4 regions of the Micromonospora yongxingensis genome follow, and region 1 is predicted to be linked to each of the others. Evidence: riboswitches for the same ligand, from Rfam matches in the RefSeq annotation. Region 1 holds a riboswitch; each other region holds the start of a gene.
The links. A riboswitch is a leader RNA that binds a small molecule or an ion and turns the genes downstream of it on or off. The one in region 1 is predicted to bind cyclic di-AMP.
Positions count from the first base shown of each region.

Region 1 (3,176 bases):
GCATGAAGATCGGGCAGCTCTGCATCTTCCGGCTCTCCTCGCCGGCCGAGCACCCGTACGGCTCGGTGGTCTACGGCTCCCGGTACCAGGGCCAGCGGGGGCCCACTCCGAGCCGCGCCTGGCAGCACTGGCGCACCTGGCCGACGCGCTGACCCGGTAACGACGAGGGCCCGCCGCGACGAATCGCGACGGGCCCTCCGGTCATCCGGGATCAGCCCGGGCGGCCGTAGCTGTGGATCGGGCCGTCGTCGACCTTCTTCATCTTGATGGGTTGGCCGGCCTGCGAGGCGTGCACGACCCAGCCGTTGCCCACGTACATGCCGACGTGGTGGATGTCGCTGTAGTAGAAGACCAGGTCACCGGCGCGCAGGTCGGCCCTGCTGACGTCCTTGGTCACCCGGCTCTGCTGGGCGGCGTTGTGCGGCAGCGAAACCCCGGCCTTGGCCCAGGCGGCCAGCATCAGGCCGGAGCAGTCGTACGAGTTCGGGCCCTCGGCGCCCCACACGTAGGGCTTGCCGATCTGCGCGCAGGCGAACTTGACGGCCACGCCGGCACCGCCGCCCGGGTAGCTGGCCGGGCAGGGCGCCGGACGCAGCGGGCCGCCACCACCGTTGCCGTACACCTTGAGGCGCAGCTTCTGCAGCCGGTCGATCTCCTCGTTGATCTGCTTCTTCTTGGCCGCCAGCTGGGCTTCGGTCCGGGTCAGCTGGGTCACCATCTCGTCCAGCGGCGCCTTCTGCCGGGCCAGCTCGTCGCGCAGGTCGGCGACCTGCGCGACGTCCTCCTGCTGGTTGTGCGCGAACCGGTCGAGCATCTCGAGCTGCCCGACCACCTCGCTCGGCGACCGGCTGCCCAACACGGCGTTGACGGTGGAGACGGCCTCACCCTTGTAGGCGCGGACGGCGAGCGCGCTGACCTTGTCCATCGCCGCGTCGACCTGGCGTTCCAGCGGGGCGATCCGGGCGGCGAGCGCGTCGGCCTGCCTGCGCTTGGCGGCCAGGTCGGTGCGGGTGGCGTTGTGCCGTTCGATGATCGGTTCGAGTTTGTTCCAGTCGGCGTCGATCTGGCGCTCGATCTCGGCGACGGACGGGTCCGCGTGGGCCGCGGTCGCGCTGCCGGTCAGGACGACGGCGACGCCGACCAGTGCGGCGAGGGCGGTGGTGAAGCGGGACCAGCGTGGGCGCGGCACGATCGACGTCAGGCCGGCTGACGCCGACCGTTCGGACGACGGCCGCGGGGCATGGTGAGCCACCGGGTTCCGTACTCCTTCTTCCTGACCGCCTACCGGGTTAGCTGACGGGTTCGGGCGGGAAGTTGGCGCCCTACCGCAGTGGTTGCGGATTCACCCCGGAAAACCTGGGTCCCCGGTTCGCTCGGAAGCGACTCGGCGGTGTCGGTCCGTTACCGCCCGGGCTGGGTGGACCTGCTGTCGGGCCGACGAATGACCAGAGTAGAGACGGCTGTTACCGATCCGCAACCCGCGCGGCCGTGACACTCCGTACCGATCCGACGGGATCACCCACCGTGGCCGGAGATTTGTTTCCTATCGCGCCGATATTCGGAAAGATATTGACGCGGACTCCCGGACGGCGCGAAGGTGACCTCACGTGTACTCGCTATATCTAGGGGGTTCGATGCACCATCCAACCCTGTCGACCGGCCGGCGCGCGCTGCTCGCCGCCACCGTGGTCGCCGCCCTGACCGCCGTACCACTACCCGGGCCGGCCACCGCCGCGCCCACCGCCGACCGCCAGCAGCAGTACGCCGCCGCAGCCGCCGAGTACGGCGTTCCGGAAAGCATCCTGCTCGGCGTCTCGTATCTGGAGTCCCGGTGGGACACCCATCCCGGCACCCCCAGCACCAGTGGCGGCTACGGGCCGCTGCACCTGACCGACGCCGCCCACGTCACCACGCTGCCCGCCGGTGGCCACGTCGACGAGGGCGAGGACCCGCGCGGCGACGAGTCCCGGCCGCTGACCGTCACCGCGCCCACGGTGACGGGATCGCGGCAGGCCCCGCCCGCGGCGGCGGCGCTGCAGACCCTCCAGGCAGCGGCGAGCCTCGTCGGAGTCGGCACGGAGACGCTCCGCTCCGATCCGGCCGCCAACATCCGCGGCGGGGCCGCGCTGCTCTCCTCGTACCAGAGGGATCTCGGCGGCCCGGTCGGCGCGGTGAGTGACCCCGGGGCCTGGTACGGCGCGGTGGCCCGGTACTCCGGCGCCGACACCGAGGACGCCGCGGCGGCCTTCGCCGACGAGGTGTACGACCAGATCCGCGTCGGCGCGAGCCGGCGGACCGACGACGGCCACCAGGTCACCCTGACCGCCCAGGCGGTCAACCCGGACGCCAGCGCGCTGCACCGGCTCGGGCTGCGGCGGACGGAACGGCCCGACGGGCTGGAGTGCCCGGTCCGCCTCGCCTGCGAGTGGATTCCCGCCCCGTACGAGAAGTACGGGCCGGGTGCCGGCGACTACGGCAACCACGACCTGGGCAACCGCCCGGCACAGCAGAAGATCGAGTACATCGTCATCCACGACACCGAGGGCTACTTCGCGCCCAGCGTCGACCTGGTCAAGCAGGCGGACTACCTGGGCTGGCACTACACGCTGCGCTCGGTCGACGGCTACGTGGCCCAGCACGTCAAGACCAAGGACGTCGGCTGGCAGGCCGGCAACTGGTACGTCAACGCCAAGTCCGTCGGCATCGAGCACGAGGGCTTCGCCGGCCAGGGCACCTGGTACACCGAGGCGATGTACCGCACCTCGGCCAAGCTGGTGCGGCACCTGGCGACGAAGCTCAACATCCCGCTGGACCGCCAGCACATCATCGGCCACGACAACGTGCCCGGCACCATCGCGGGGAACGTCCGCGGCATGCACTGGGACCCGGGCCCCTACTGGGACTGGTCGCACTACTTCGACCTGATGAAGGCGCCGTTCCGGACCATCGGCACGGCCCGCACCGGCCTGGTCACCATCGACCCGGACTTCGCCACCAACCGGCCCGCCTTCCACGGCTGCAACCAGCAGCCGCCGGGCGTACCGACTCCGGTGCCGCCGGCCGCGCCGTGCCCGTCGCGCGGTTCGTCGGCGGTGATCCTGCACAGCGCGCCGAATCACGACGCACCACTGGTCAACGACATCGCCCTGCGCCCGGACGGCTCACCGGACACGATG
Region 1 covers NZ_JBQXEO010000004.1:268,072-271,247, reverse strand. The annotation lists gene dcd (dCTP deaminase) at 1-152, shown strand, start outside; gene ACTWLT_RS08575 (C40 family peptidase) at 212-1,189, opposite strand; cyclic di-AMP (ydaO/yuaA leader) riboswitch at 1,265-1,400, opposite strand; gene ACTWLT_RS08570 (N-acetylmuramoyl-L-alanine amidase) at 1,635-3,176, shown strand, end outside.

Region 2 (3,176 bases), on a different contig from region 1:
CCAACGGGATCATCTGGAACACCAGGACGCTCGGCCTCGCCGCCGGTGACATCTCGAAGTACTGGAGCGCGGGCTGGCTCAAGCCCGGCACGGCCTACGACAACGGCGCCGGGTGCACGCTCTACAAGCCGCCGAACAGCGACCCGGACAGCACCGACTACTACAAGTGGAAGCGGACCAGCGCCATCGCGGCCCGGTTCACCATCAGGGCCACCGGCACCAGCGTGTTCGCCGCGACGATGCACCTACCCCAGGAGAACCGGCAGAACGCGTGCGCCGGCGACGGCGACCGGGGCATCGCCAACAGCGGCATCCACCTCGGTGCGGACGCGACCAGCCTGCTGAACGCCTCCACGATCCGCATCGTGGGCATCGACGCGAACCGCACGGGCATCGCGTCGGGCACGCTGAGCGGGTACGGCATGACCGGCTACGGGTCGAAGGCCACCAGCGGCTCCAGCAAGATCGATTATCTCTTCGTGAAGGGCAGCGTGCAGCCGTCCGTAGTCGACCACACGGTCAGCGGGACGAAGTCCAACCACCTCGCGCTGTACGGCTTCGTCAGCTACTGATCGCACCGACGCGGACGCCGCGGGCGCCGGCCCCTCGTGGGGGACGGCGCCCGCGGCGGCTGCGCCCGGGTCAGGCGGAGTAACCCCGAGTGGCGATCCAGTTCGCCAGGTCGATCGTGGTGATCCAGTACGCCGGGTCGGCGGCGTTCGCCGAGTCGGCGATCCGCACGGTCCGGCCGTTGTCCTTGTAACCCACGACGGCGATGTAGTGGCCACCGCCGTAGGAGTGCCAGCCGCCGTTGGTGTCGGTGGCGTCGCCGACGACGTTGGCCACCACGCCGCGACCGGCGCTGATGGCCGCGACCACGTCGGCCTGGAGCTGGTCCATCTGCGCCGGGCTGGGCGTGCCGGCGAACATGCGGGTCCGGTACGGGGAGCCCTTCACCTCGGCGTTGAGCACCCGGGTGGTGTCCAGGGCGGAGTTGGTGCCCATCTCGGTGGTGCCCAGCTCGGCGCCCAGCTCGTCCTGCGTGCGGTCGATGCCGGTGGCGCTGAGGGCGTTGCGGGTGGCCGCCGGGCCACAGTTGTAGTACGTGTTCTGCGCCTGGTAGTCGTAGTCGAGCACCTTGGTCGCGGGCGGCTTCGGCGGCTGCGGCTTACGGGTCAGGTCCGGGTTGCCGCTGGCCTTGGCGGCGGGCGACGCGGCGCTGGTGGCCGGCACGGGAGCGGTGGTGGTCGGCGCGGAACTGGCCGAGGGGGACGCGTCGCGCGCGTCGCCACGGGAGGCAGCGGTGTCGCTGCGCATCTCGGCGACCGTGGTCGCGGTGTGCTGGGTGGCCGGGGCGTCGTCGGTGCCGGCGAGCAGGGCGCCACCGGTGGTGGCGATCGCGAGGGCCGCGGCGGAGGCGGCGACGATCTGGTACGGGCGCTCGCTGGTGAGGCGGCGGAGCTGACGCTGCAGGGTGTGCTTCACGGGGTCCTCCACGGATCAGGGGGAGAGCGGCACACCGGGGCCGGACCGGTATCCGGGCAGGCGCCAACGCGCGGACCGTGGTCCGCGGATGATGAACCGCTCAGGGGATGGCCCGGCGTGGCCGGGCGGAAGAGGCGGTGACCCGGGGGGTCAGCTCACCGTCACAAGACGGATGGGCGGGGGCACCGCGGCGCCGTGGAGGCGGGGGAACAACCGAGGGGTGGAGAGTTGCTGCACGAGGATGGAACTCCTTCCGACACCGCCTACCGGGTTAGCTGACGGATTCGGGCGGGAAGATCGCCCTACCGCGGCCGTGGCTCGCGGATTCACCCCGGACTTGCTGGTGGGTCCCCGGTTCGTTGATCACGATTAAGCGGGTCGGCGCGGCGTCGCCTCTTGCGAACGGTTACCGCACCGGACGGGACGACACTACTGGTCGTGTTCCCACCCTGCCAAGCCAGGTTCACCTGCGTAAACCTGAAATGGCGCAGCAATTTCTGCGCGTATTGCCACTGACGCGACTCGATGGGACAACCGGTTACGGAGGCGCCTGCGGGCGGGAACCGGACAGGCCGGTGACAACGGCGCCGGATTCGCGGGAACAATCGCGCCGATCGCGCCGTGCGCCCGGTTCCGAGCGGGTGTGACCGGGCTCACGTCCCTAATCGACGACTCAGCCGACCCGGGCCGGACGCCACCGCGTCACGGCCGCCGGACGCAGCGCCGCGGTCATCGTGCGACGTGCCGGTAGCGTGTTCGGGCGCAGCCGGGCCGCCGCCGCGTACGCCTCCTCGGCGAGCGCCCGGGCCGAGGCCGCGGCCAGTTCCGCGTCCCGCCACGCCGACCGTTCCCGCCCGGCCGCGGCCCGGTAGTCGGCCAGCCGCGCGTCCCGGACCGCCCGGCTCAGCAGCGCCTCCTGCTCGACGGGGTGCCGGCGGGGATCCCAGCCGTTGCGGTGCGCGAAGACGTCACCGAGCTGCCGCATGGACAGGTCACCGCGCCAGTGCGCCTCCATCGCCGCACGATGCAGATAGCGCTCCCGGGCGGCGTACTCGGCGGGGGTGCGCGGCGTACGCGGGGTGGGCAGCGCGCCGGCCCCGTCGAACCGGCGGGCGGCGGTGTCCGCCTCGTCGTACCTGGCCCAGGCCTGCTCCACCTCTTCCTGAGCGGTCAGCCAGTCGGTGCGCCGCCGGCGGGCGGTCTGCGCAGCCCCGGCAGCGGCGACGGCGACCTCCTCGGCGTACCGGCGCAGGTCGGCGGCCTCGGCCTCGGCCACCTCCCGGGCGCTTGGCGCCGGCGCCGGGTCCACCGCCGGCTGGTCCCGCTCCGGGCGGGCGACGAGCACGGCGAGCACGGTGAGAGCGAGCAGGAACAGGGCTGACCAGATGGCGGCGGCCTGCGGCACCTCGGTCAGGAAATGGTGGAAGACGACGGTCTCCATGGTCGGCACCTCGCGGAGAGAGTGATGCGATGAGGATCCGCACGGGCCACCGGCGGCGGGCCACGGGTCGGCGGGGTGCGGAGCGGATGAGTCGACAGGTGCGGCGGCGGGACGCGTCCCGGTGGCTCAGCGTGCGGGTGGGGCCCGGGGCGCCCGGCTGGCCGGGCCGGCAGAGCGGGGCAGCCGGCCGGCGCCGGCCGCGCGCACCGGCGCCGCGTCGACGGCGGCGGCCTGTTCGGCGAGGGGCGTT
Region 2 covers NZ_JBQXEO010000034.1:28,555-31,730, reverse strand. The annotation lists gene ACTWLT_RS28870 (hypothetical protein) at 1-572, shown strand, start outside; gene ACTWLT_RS28865 (C39 family peptidase) at 643-1,497, opposite strand; cyclic di-AMP (ydaO/yuaA leader) riboswitch at 1,731-1,871, opposite strand; gene ACTWLT_RS28860 (hypothetical protein) at 2,159-2,926, opposite strand; gene ACTWLT_RS28855 (hypothetical protein) at 3,053-3,176, opposite strand, start outside.
Region 2: another riboswitch for cyclic di-AMP. It lies ahead of ACTWLT_RS28865 (C39 family peptidase); the one in region 1 lies ahead of ACTWLT_RS08575 (C40 family peptidase).

Region 3 (3,176 bases), on a different contig from region 1:
GCGCTACCACGGCACCGTCACCCGCGTGGTGACCGAGCCGTGCCCGCCGGCGGCACCGGGCCCGGAGGGCACCCCGGATGTCGGGGACGGGCCGTGCGGCACGGTCGATATCCGGGTGGCCGACGGGCCGGCCGCCGGCCAGCAGGTCCAGACCCCGGTGCCGGACGGACCGGGCGCACCGCGCGTCGAGGTCGGCGACGAGATCGTCCTGGTCGAGCTGACCGATCCCACCGATCCGACCGCCAGCAGTTGGAACATCGCCGAGCACCAGCGCGGCACGTCACTGATCTGGCTGGCGGTGGTGTTCGCCGCCGCGATCGTCGCGTTCGGCAGGTGGCGGGGCCTGGCCGCGCTGGGCGGGCTGGCCGCCAGCTTCGCCATCCTGCTCACCTTCGTGCTGCCGGGGATCGGCGCCGGCCGATCACCCCTGCTGGTGGCGGTGGTCGGTGCCGCCCTGATCATGTTCGTGGTGCTCTACCTGACGCACGGGGTCACCGCGCAGACCTCGGTCGCGGTGCTCGGCACCCTGGGCAGCCTGGTGCTGACCGGCGTGCTCGCCACCATCGCCACCGCCGCCACCCACCTCACCGGCTTCGGCAGCGAGGACGCCACCACCCTGTCGATGTTCCAGGCCAACGTCGATCTGCACGGCCTGCTGCTCGCCGGGATCATCATCGGCTCGCTCGGGGTGCTCGACGACGTGACGGTCACCCAGGCGGCCACCGTCACCGAGCTGGCGAACGCCAACCCGGGGCTGACCCGGTTGCAGCTCTACCGGGCGGCCACCCGGGTGGGCCGGGCGCACATCGCCTCCACCGTCAACACCATCGTGCTGGCGTACGCGGGCGCCTCGCTGCCGCTGCTGCTCCTGCTGACCGCCGACACGCGGCCGATCGAACAGATCCTCACCAGCGAGTTCCTCGCACAGGAGATCGTCCGCAGCGCGGTCGCCACGCTCGGCCTGATCGCCGCCGTACCGCTGACCACCGGCCTGGCCGCCGTGGTGACCGCGGCCGGCGCGGCCGGTAACACCCCGGTCGCCGACCCGCCCGCCGGACGACCCAGGCCCGATCGCGCGGAGGCACTGGCGGCACTCAGCTCCCCCCGCACGGGTCGACAGGACCCGACCGGACCGGATCCGGCGGGGGCCACACCCCCATCCACCGCCACCGACCGGTGGCCCGAGCCCGACAGGAGCACGGATACGGCATGGTGACACTCCTCAGCGTGACGAGGTGGGGCATCCGCCCTGAGAACCGCGTCACTGGTCACTCAACGCCATGGCGAAATGACGCTTTTAGTCGGCATCAGGACGTAGCTCAGCCGGTCGCCTCTCGGGTAACCTCGCTGCCGGTCACCGCCGAAGGCGCGACGCAGCGCCTGCGGTGCCACCGCCCAATCGCCAGCCGGCGAGCCGGGGACCCAGGTATGTGGGGTGAATCCGCGTCAGCGGTAGGGGCCACTTCCGCCCCGAACCCGTCAGCTAACCCGGTCGGCGGTCGACGGAAGGGAATACTGTGACGGCACCCCTACGCCGCTGGTTGACGCCCGTGGTGGCCGTGATCGCCGCACTGACCGTGCTCGCCGGCCCCCTCCCGGCCCACGCCGCCCCGACGACGCCCACCCCGTCCGGGCACGAGGAGGACGGCGAGCCCAAGCTGCTCAACGACGTCATCGAGAAGGCCAACCGCGACTACTCAGCCGCCAAGTCCAAACTGGACAAGTCCAAGAAGCGGCAGCTGGAGCTGGCGCTGGAGGTCGACAAGGCCAATGCCGAGCTGGAGGCGCTGGCCCCCCAGGTCGGGCAGATCGCCTCCCAGTCGTACCGGACCGGCCGGATCGGCGCCATCGCGATGTTGCTGGAGAGCGACGCCCCGGACTCGTTCGTCCAGCGCGCGGCGGTGCTCGACGAGATGAACATGGTCAACGAGAAGAAGCTCTCCGAGGTCAACGCGGTGAAGTCGCGCGCCGAGCAGGCCAAGCTGGCCCTCGACGCGGAGGTCCGCGAGCAGCAGAAGCAGACGGCCCTCATGGCGAAGGAGAAGCGCGACGCCGACAAGGCGCTCGCCCTGGTCGGTGGGAAGGGTTTCACCGGCGGGCTGGTGTCGGCGACCTCGCCGGTCGCCCGGCTCGGCCCGGGCCGGACCGCCGACGGTGACTGGAAGTCCGAGTCGTGCAGCGAGAACGACCCCACCACCTCCGGCTGCGTCACGCCGCGCACGCTGCACGCGTACAAGGAGGTCAAGCGGGCCGGCTTCAACCGGTTCGTCGGCTGCTACCGCTCCGGCGGGCCGTGGGAGCACCCGAAGGGTCGCGCCTGCGACTGGTCGTTGCAGAAGAGCGGCTTCAGCCCCTGGCACAACGAGGACACCCGGACGTACGGCAACAACGTGGCCGCGTTCCTCATCCGCAACGCCGACCGACTCGGCATCTACTACGTGATCTGGAACCGGCAGATCTGGTTCCCGGCGACCGGCTGGAAGTCGTACAGCGGGCCGTCGAACCACACCGACCACGTACACATGTCGATGCTCTGACCCGCGTGCAGAACGTCGAAGGGCCGTCCCGCGTCGCGGGGCGGCCCTCGTCGCGTCAGGCGGCGGCCGGACCGGGTGCGGTCGGCACGTCGAGCGGCGTGGTGCCGGCCGGCACCGCGGTCACCGGGCGCACCGCTCCGGCGGCGAGCCGGTACGACATCCCCACGACCGCGCACCGGCCCCGCACCACCTCGTCCGCCAGCACGGGCGACTGGGCCAGCAGCGTCTCGACGGTCTGTGCGATGTGGACGTCGACGATGCCGTCGATGTCGTCGATCCCGTCGGCGGCGGCGCGGCGAAGACTGGGCAGCACGGCGTCGACCACGGCACCCAGGTGCCCCTGGGGCGACGTGCCGGTGGTGACCGCTTCCCGGGCCGCCTGGACCGCACCGCACGAGTCGTGGCCGAGCACCACCACCAGCGGGGTGCCGAGCACGGTCACGGCGTACTCCACGCTGCCCAGGACCTCGGGGCCGGCCGTGTGCCCGGCCGTGCGGACCACGAAGAGGTCGCCCAGACCCCGGTCGAAGATGATCTCGGCGGCCAACCGGGAGTCGGAGCAGCCTACGATCACCGCGAACGGGTGCTGTCCGTCGGCGACCGCAGCGCGGTGCCCGGCGTCCTGGTTGGGGTGGCGCG
Region 3 covers NZ_JBQXEO010000019.1:67,947-71,122, reverse strand. The annotation lists gene ACTWLT_RS22020 (YibE/F family protein) at 1-1,216, shown strand, start outside; cyclic di-AMP (ydaO/yuaA leader) riboswitch at 1,383-1,514, shown strand; gene ACTWLT_RS22015 (coiled-coil domain-containing protein) at 1,518-2,537, shown strand; gene ACTWLT_RS22010 (carbonic anhydrase) at 2,593-3,176, opposite strand, start outside.
Region 3: another riboswitch for cyclic di-AMP. It lies ahead of ACTWLT_RS22015 (coiled-coil domain-containing protein); the one in region 1 lies ahead of ACTWLT_RS08575 (C40 family peptidase).

Region 4 (3,176 bases), on a different contig from region 1:
GCGGGTCGGCCAGTACGACGGCCGCCCGCTGCGCTCGATCGCCAAGGGCGAGGTCGACCTGGACAGCGACGAGGAGAAGCAGCAGGCCGAGGCCGAGCGTGAGCAGCAGCGGCAGGAGTTCGCCGCTCTGCTCGACTGGCTGGGCACCACGCTGGCCGACAGCGTCCGCGAGGTCCGCCTCTCGTCGCGGCTGACCACCTCACCGGCCTGCGTGGTCGGCGACGCGCACGATCTCACCCCGACCCTGGAGAAGATGTACCGGGCGATGGGGCACGAGATTCCCACCACGAAGCGGATCCTGGAGATCAACGCGGGTCACCCCCTGGTCGCGGGGCTGCGCAAGGCCCACGAGCAGGGCACCGACCCGGCGGCGCTGACCGAGACCGCCGAGCTGCTGTACGGCCTGGCGGTGCTCGCCGAGGGCGGCGAGCTGACCGACCCCGCCCGGTTCACCCGGGTGCTCGCCGACCGGCTGGCCCGCACCCTGTAACCGATCGACCCCACCGGCCGGCGGGTGCCCGATCAGCGGGGCCCCGCCGGCCGGTCCGGCACCGGGAGAGGTCATGCCTGACGACACCGTGATCTTCAGCGGGGAGGGTCCGCACGCCGACCCCTGGCACCGGCTGGCCGAGACAAGTGCCGCGATCGGCGACCTGATCGGCGGCCCGGTGACGACCGTGACATCCGTCGACCGGCTTACCACCGCCCTGGACGGTGCCCGCCTGCTGGTGGTCAACGCCAGCGCCGACCGGTCGACCCCGATCCGCGAGGACGAGGACTTCGCCCGCGTCCTCGACGGCTTCCTGGGCCGCGGTGGCAGCCTGCTCGCCACCCACAGCGCCACGCTGGCCTTCCCCGGTCTGCCGCGCTGGCGGTCGACGATCGGCGCCGCGTGGGAGCACGGCCGGACCTTCCACCCTCCGATCGGCCCGAGCCGCATCCGGCGTACCCGCGTCGAGCATCCGATCACCATCGGCCTCGGTGACATCGAGGTCCACGACGAGCGCTACACCGACCTGGCGCTGGTCGAGAGCGCCGACATCGTGCCCCTCTACGTGCACGACGAGGGCGGCGCCACGCACCCGCTCGTCTGGGCACGCACCGCCGGGACCAGCCGGATCGTCTACAGCGCCCTCGGTCACGACGTGCGGTCGTACGAGTCGTCGGGGCATGTCGAGCTGCTCGGCCGGATCGCGGCCTGGCTGCGCCACGAGACCTGACCACCCCCTGATCGGAAGCGGTCCACGATGGTCGGTGCACAGTCTCCGACGGCCCGCAACCGCTGCGCGGGACTCCCCGCGTGAGCCGGTGAAGAAGTTCACAGGGGGTGGGCGACCGTCACCGACCGTGCCTAACGTCGGTCGGGTCCGCCACAGCGGACACCGCGACCGGTAACGCCAAATCCTGCCCCCGGTCGTCGGAACCCAGTCACCCGGGCAGGAGCGGGGGACCCAACGTTCCTCGGTGCACGTCACCTCGGGGTGAAGCCGCCACCGCGCGGCCGGGCTCCTCGGCCCGAACCCGACAGCTCACCTCGCCGGCGTGGAGGAAGCTCACATGACGTCTGACTACACCCCCCGTCATCGACGGGTCACCACCCGCCGCGTCGCCGTCGGCACCCTGGCCGTCGGCGCGGTCACCGGCGCCGTCGCCCTCTTCGGCCCGGCCGCACCGGCCCAGGCCGGGGTCAACTGGGACGCGATCGCCCAGTGCGAGTCCAGCGGCAACTGGCACATCAACACCGGCAACGGCTACTACGGCGGGCTGCAGTTCTCGCAGAGCACCTGGGCCGGCTACGGCGGCAAGAAGTACGCGGCCCGCGCCGACCTGGCCAGCCGCGGCGAGCAGATCGCCATCGCCGAGAAGGTGCTCGACGGGCAGGGCATCGGCGCCTGGCCCACCTGCGGCAAGAAGGGCGGCTCGTCGGGCGGCGGCTCCGCCAGCAAGTCGTCGACGAAGTCCACCGCGAAGTCCTCGAAGCCGACCTCGAAGTCCGGCTCGACGGCCAAGCCGAAGGAGCGGTCGTCGCGCGGCGAGCAGCCGGCGACCCGCAACCACCAGCGCACCGCGCCGGTGACGGGCGGCGAGACGTACCTGGTCAAGCCGGGCGACACCCTCTCGGAGATCGCCGAGACCAACCGGGTGTCCGGCGGCTGGCAGGCCCTGTACGAGGCCAACCGGCAGCTGATCGGCGCCGACCCGGGTCTGATCTTCCCGGGTCAGCGGCTCTCTCTCTGACGCCCGCCGGCGTGTGTCGAGCAGGTGGCGTCAGGCCGCCGCGACGGCCGCCTGCGAACGCGCCGACTCCGAACCAGACCAGGCCCGCCGCGCGGCGGGAACATCCTCCGCCGGCCGCTGGGCGCGGGGCGTTTCCCCCTCGCCCTGCTCGGATGTGACTGTGGACGATGTGTCGGCCGCGCCACGGGCCAGCCGGAGCGACTGTTCCGCACTGCCACGCGCAGCGCACGGCCACGTCTGGCCGGCGCAGAGCAGATTGCGGCAGGCGCCGTCCTCGTCCGGCTCGTGCGCGCTCAGCACGTCCATGGCGAGCTGCCAGAGCAGCGGGTCGGTCACGTCGGCGGGGCGCTGCGCACGCCGGCTCGGACGGTTGCTGGTGTCGTCGGACATGGTGGTCCCCCCTGTCAGGCTGATCCCCACAACGTCACCACTCCCGCCGCCCTCAAACCCCACAACCGCTGTGACGTGCACCGCTGCGCCTGGTGCCTCCTCAGTCCGGCAGCAGCGGCATCTCGACGCCCGGCTCCCTGCCCAGCAGCACCGCCCGGGTCAGCGCCGCCGATCCGAACCGGTCACGGACCGCGTCCACCGCGGCATCCAGCTCGGCGCCGGGGTCGCGGTGGAACGGCAGCTCCGGCTGGACCGGGTTGTCGTCCAGGTTGCCCACCGAGACGCCGACCAGCGTGATGCCCCGACGATCGATCTCGGGCAGGGCCGCCCGCAGCAGCGCCCGCGCGGCGGCGAGCAGCGGGCCGGTGTCCGCGGTCGCCTTGCCCACGGTGTGCGATCGGGTCGCCCGCGTGTAGTCGCCGAAGCGCAGCCGCAACACCACCGTGCGCCCGGAGCGCCCGGCGGCCCGCATCCGTCGGGTGACCCGGTCGACCAGGCCGGCCAGGATGGCGTCCAGCTCCGCGGGCGCGTGCGGGATACGGCTCAGC
Region 4 covers NZ_JBQXEO010000031.1:55,840-59,015, reverse strand. The annotation lists gene htpG (molecular chaperone HtpG) at 1-490, shown strand, start outside; gene ACTWLT_RS27905 (ThuA domain-containing protein) at 564-1,220, shown strand; cyclic di-AMP (ydaO/yuaA leader) riboswitch at 1,386-1,557, shown strand; gene ACTWLT_RS27900 (transglycosylase family protein) at 1,558-2,238, shown strand; gene ACTWLT_RS27895 (hypothetical protein) at 2,269-2,628, opposite strand; gene dinB (DNA polymerase IV) at 2,729-3,176, opposite strand, start outside.
Region 4: another riboswitch for cyclic di-AMP. It lies ahead of ACTWLT_RS27900 (transglycosylase family protein); the one in region 1 lies ahead of ACTWLT_RS08575 (C40 family peptidase).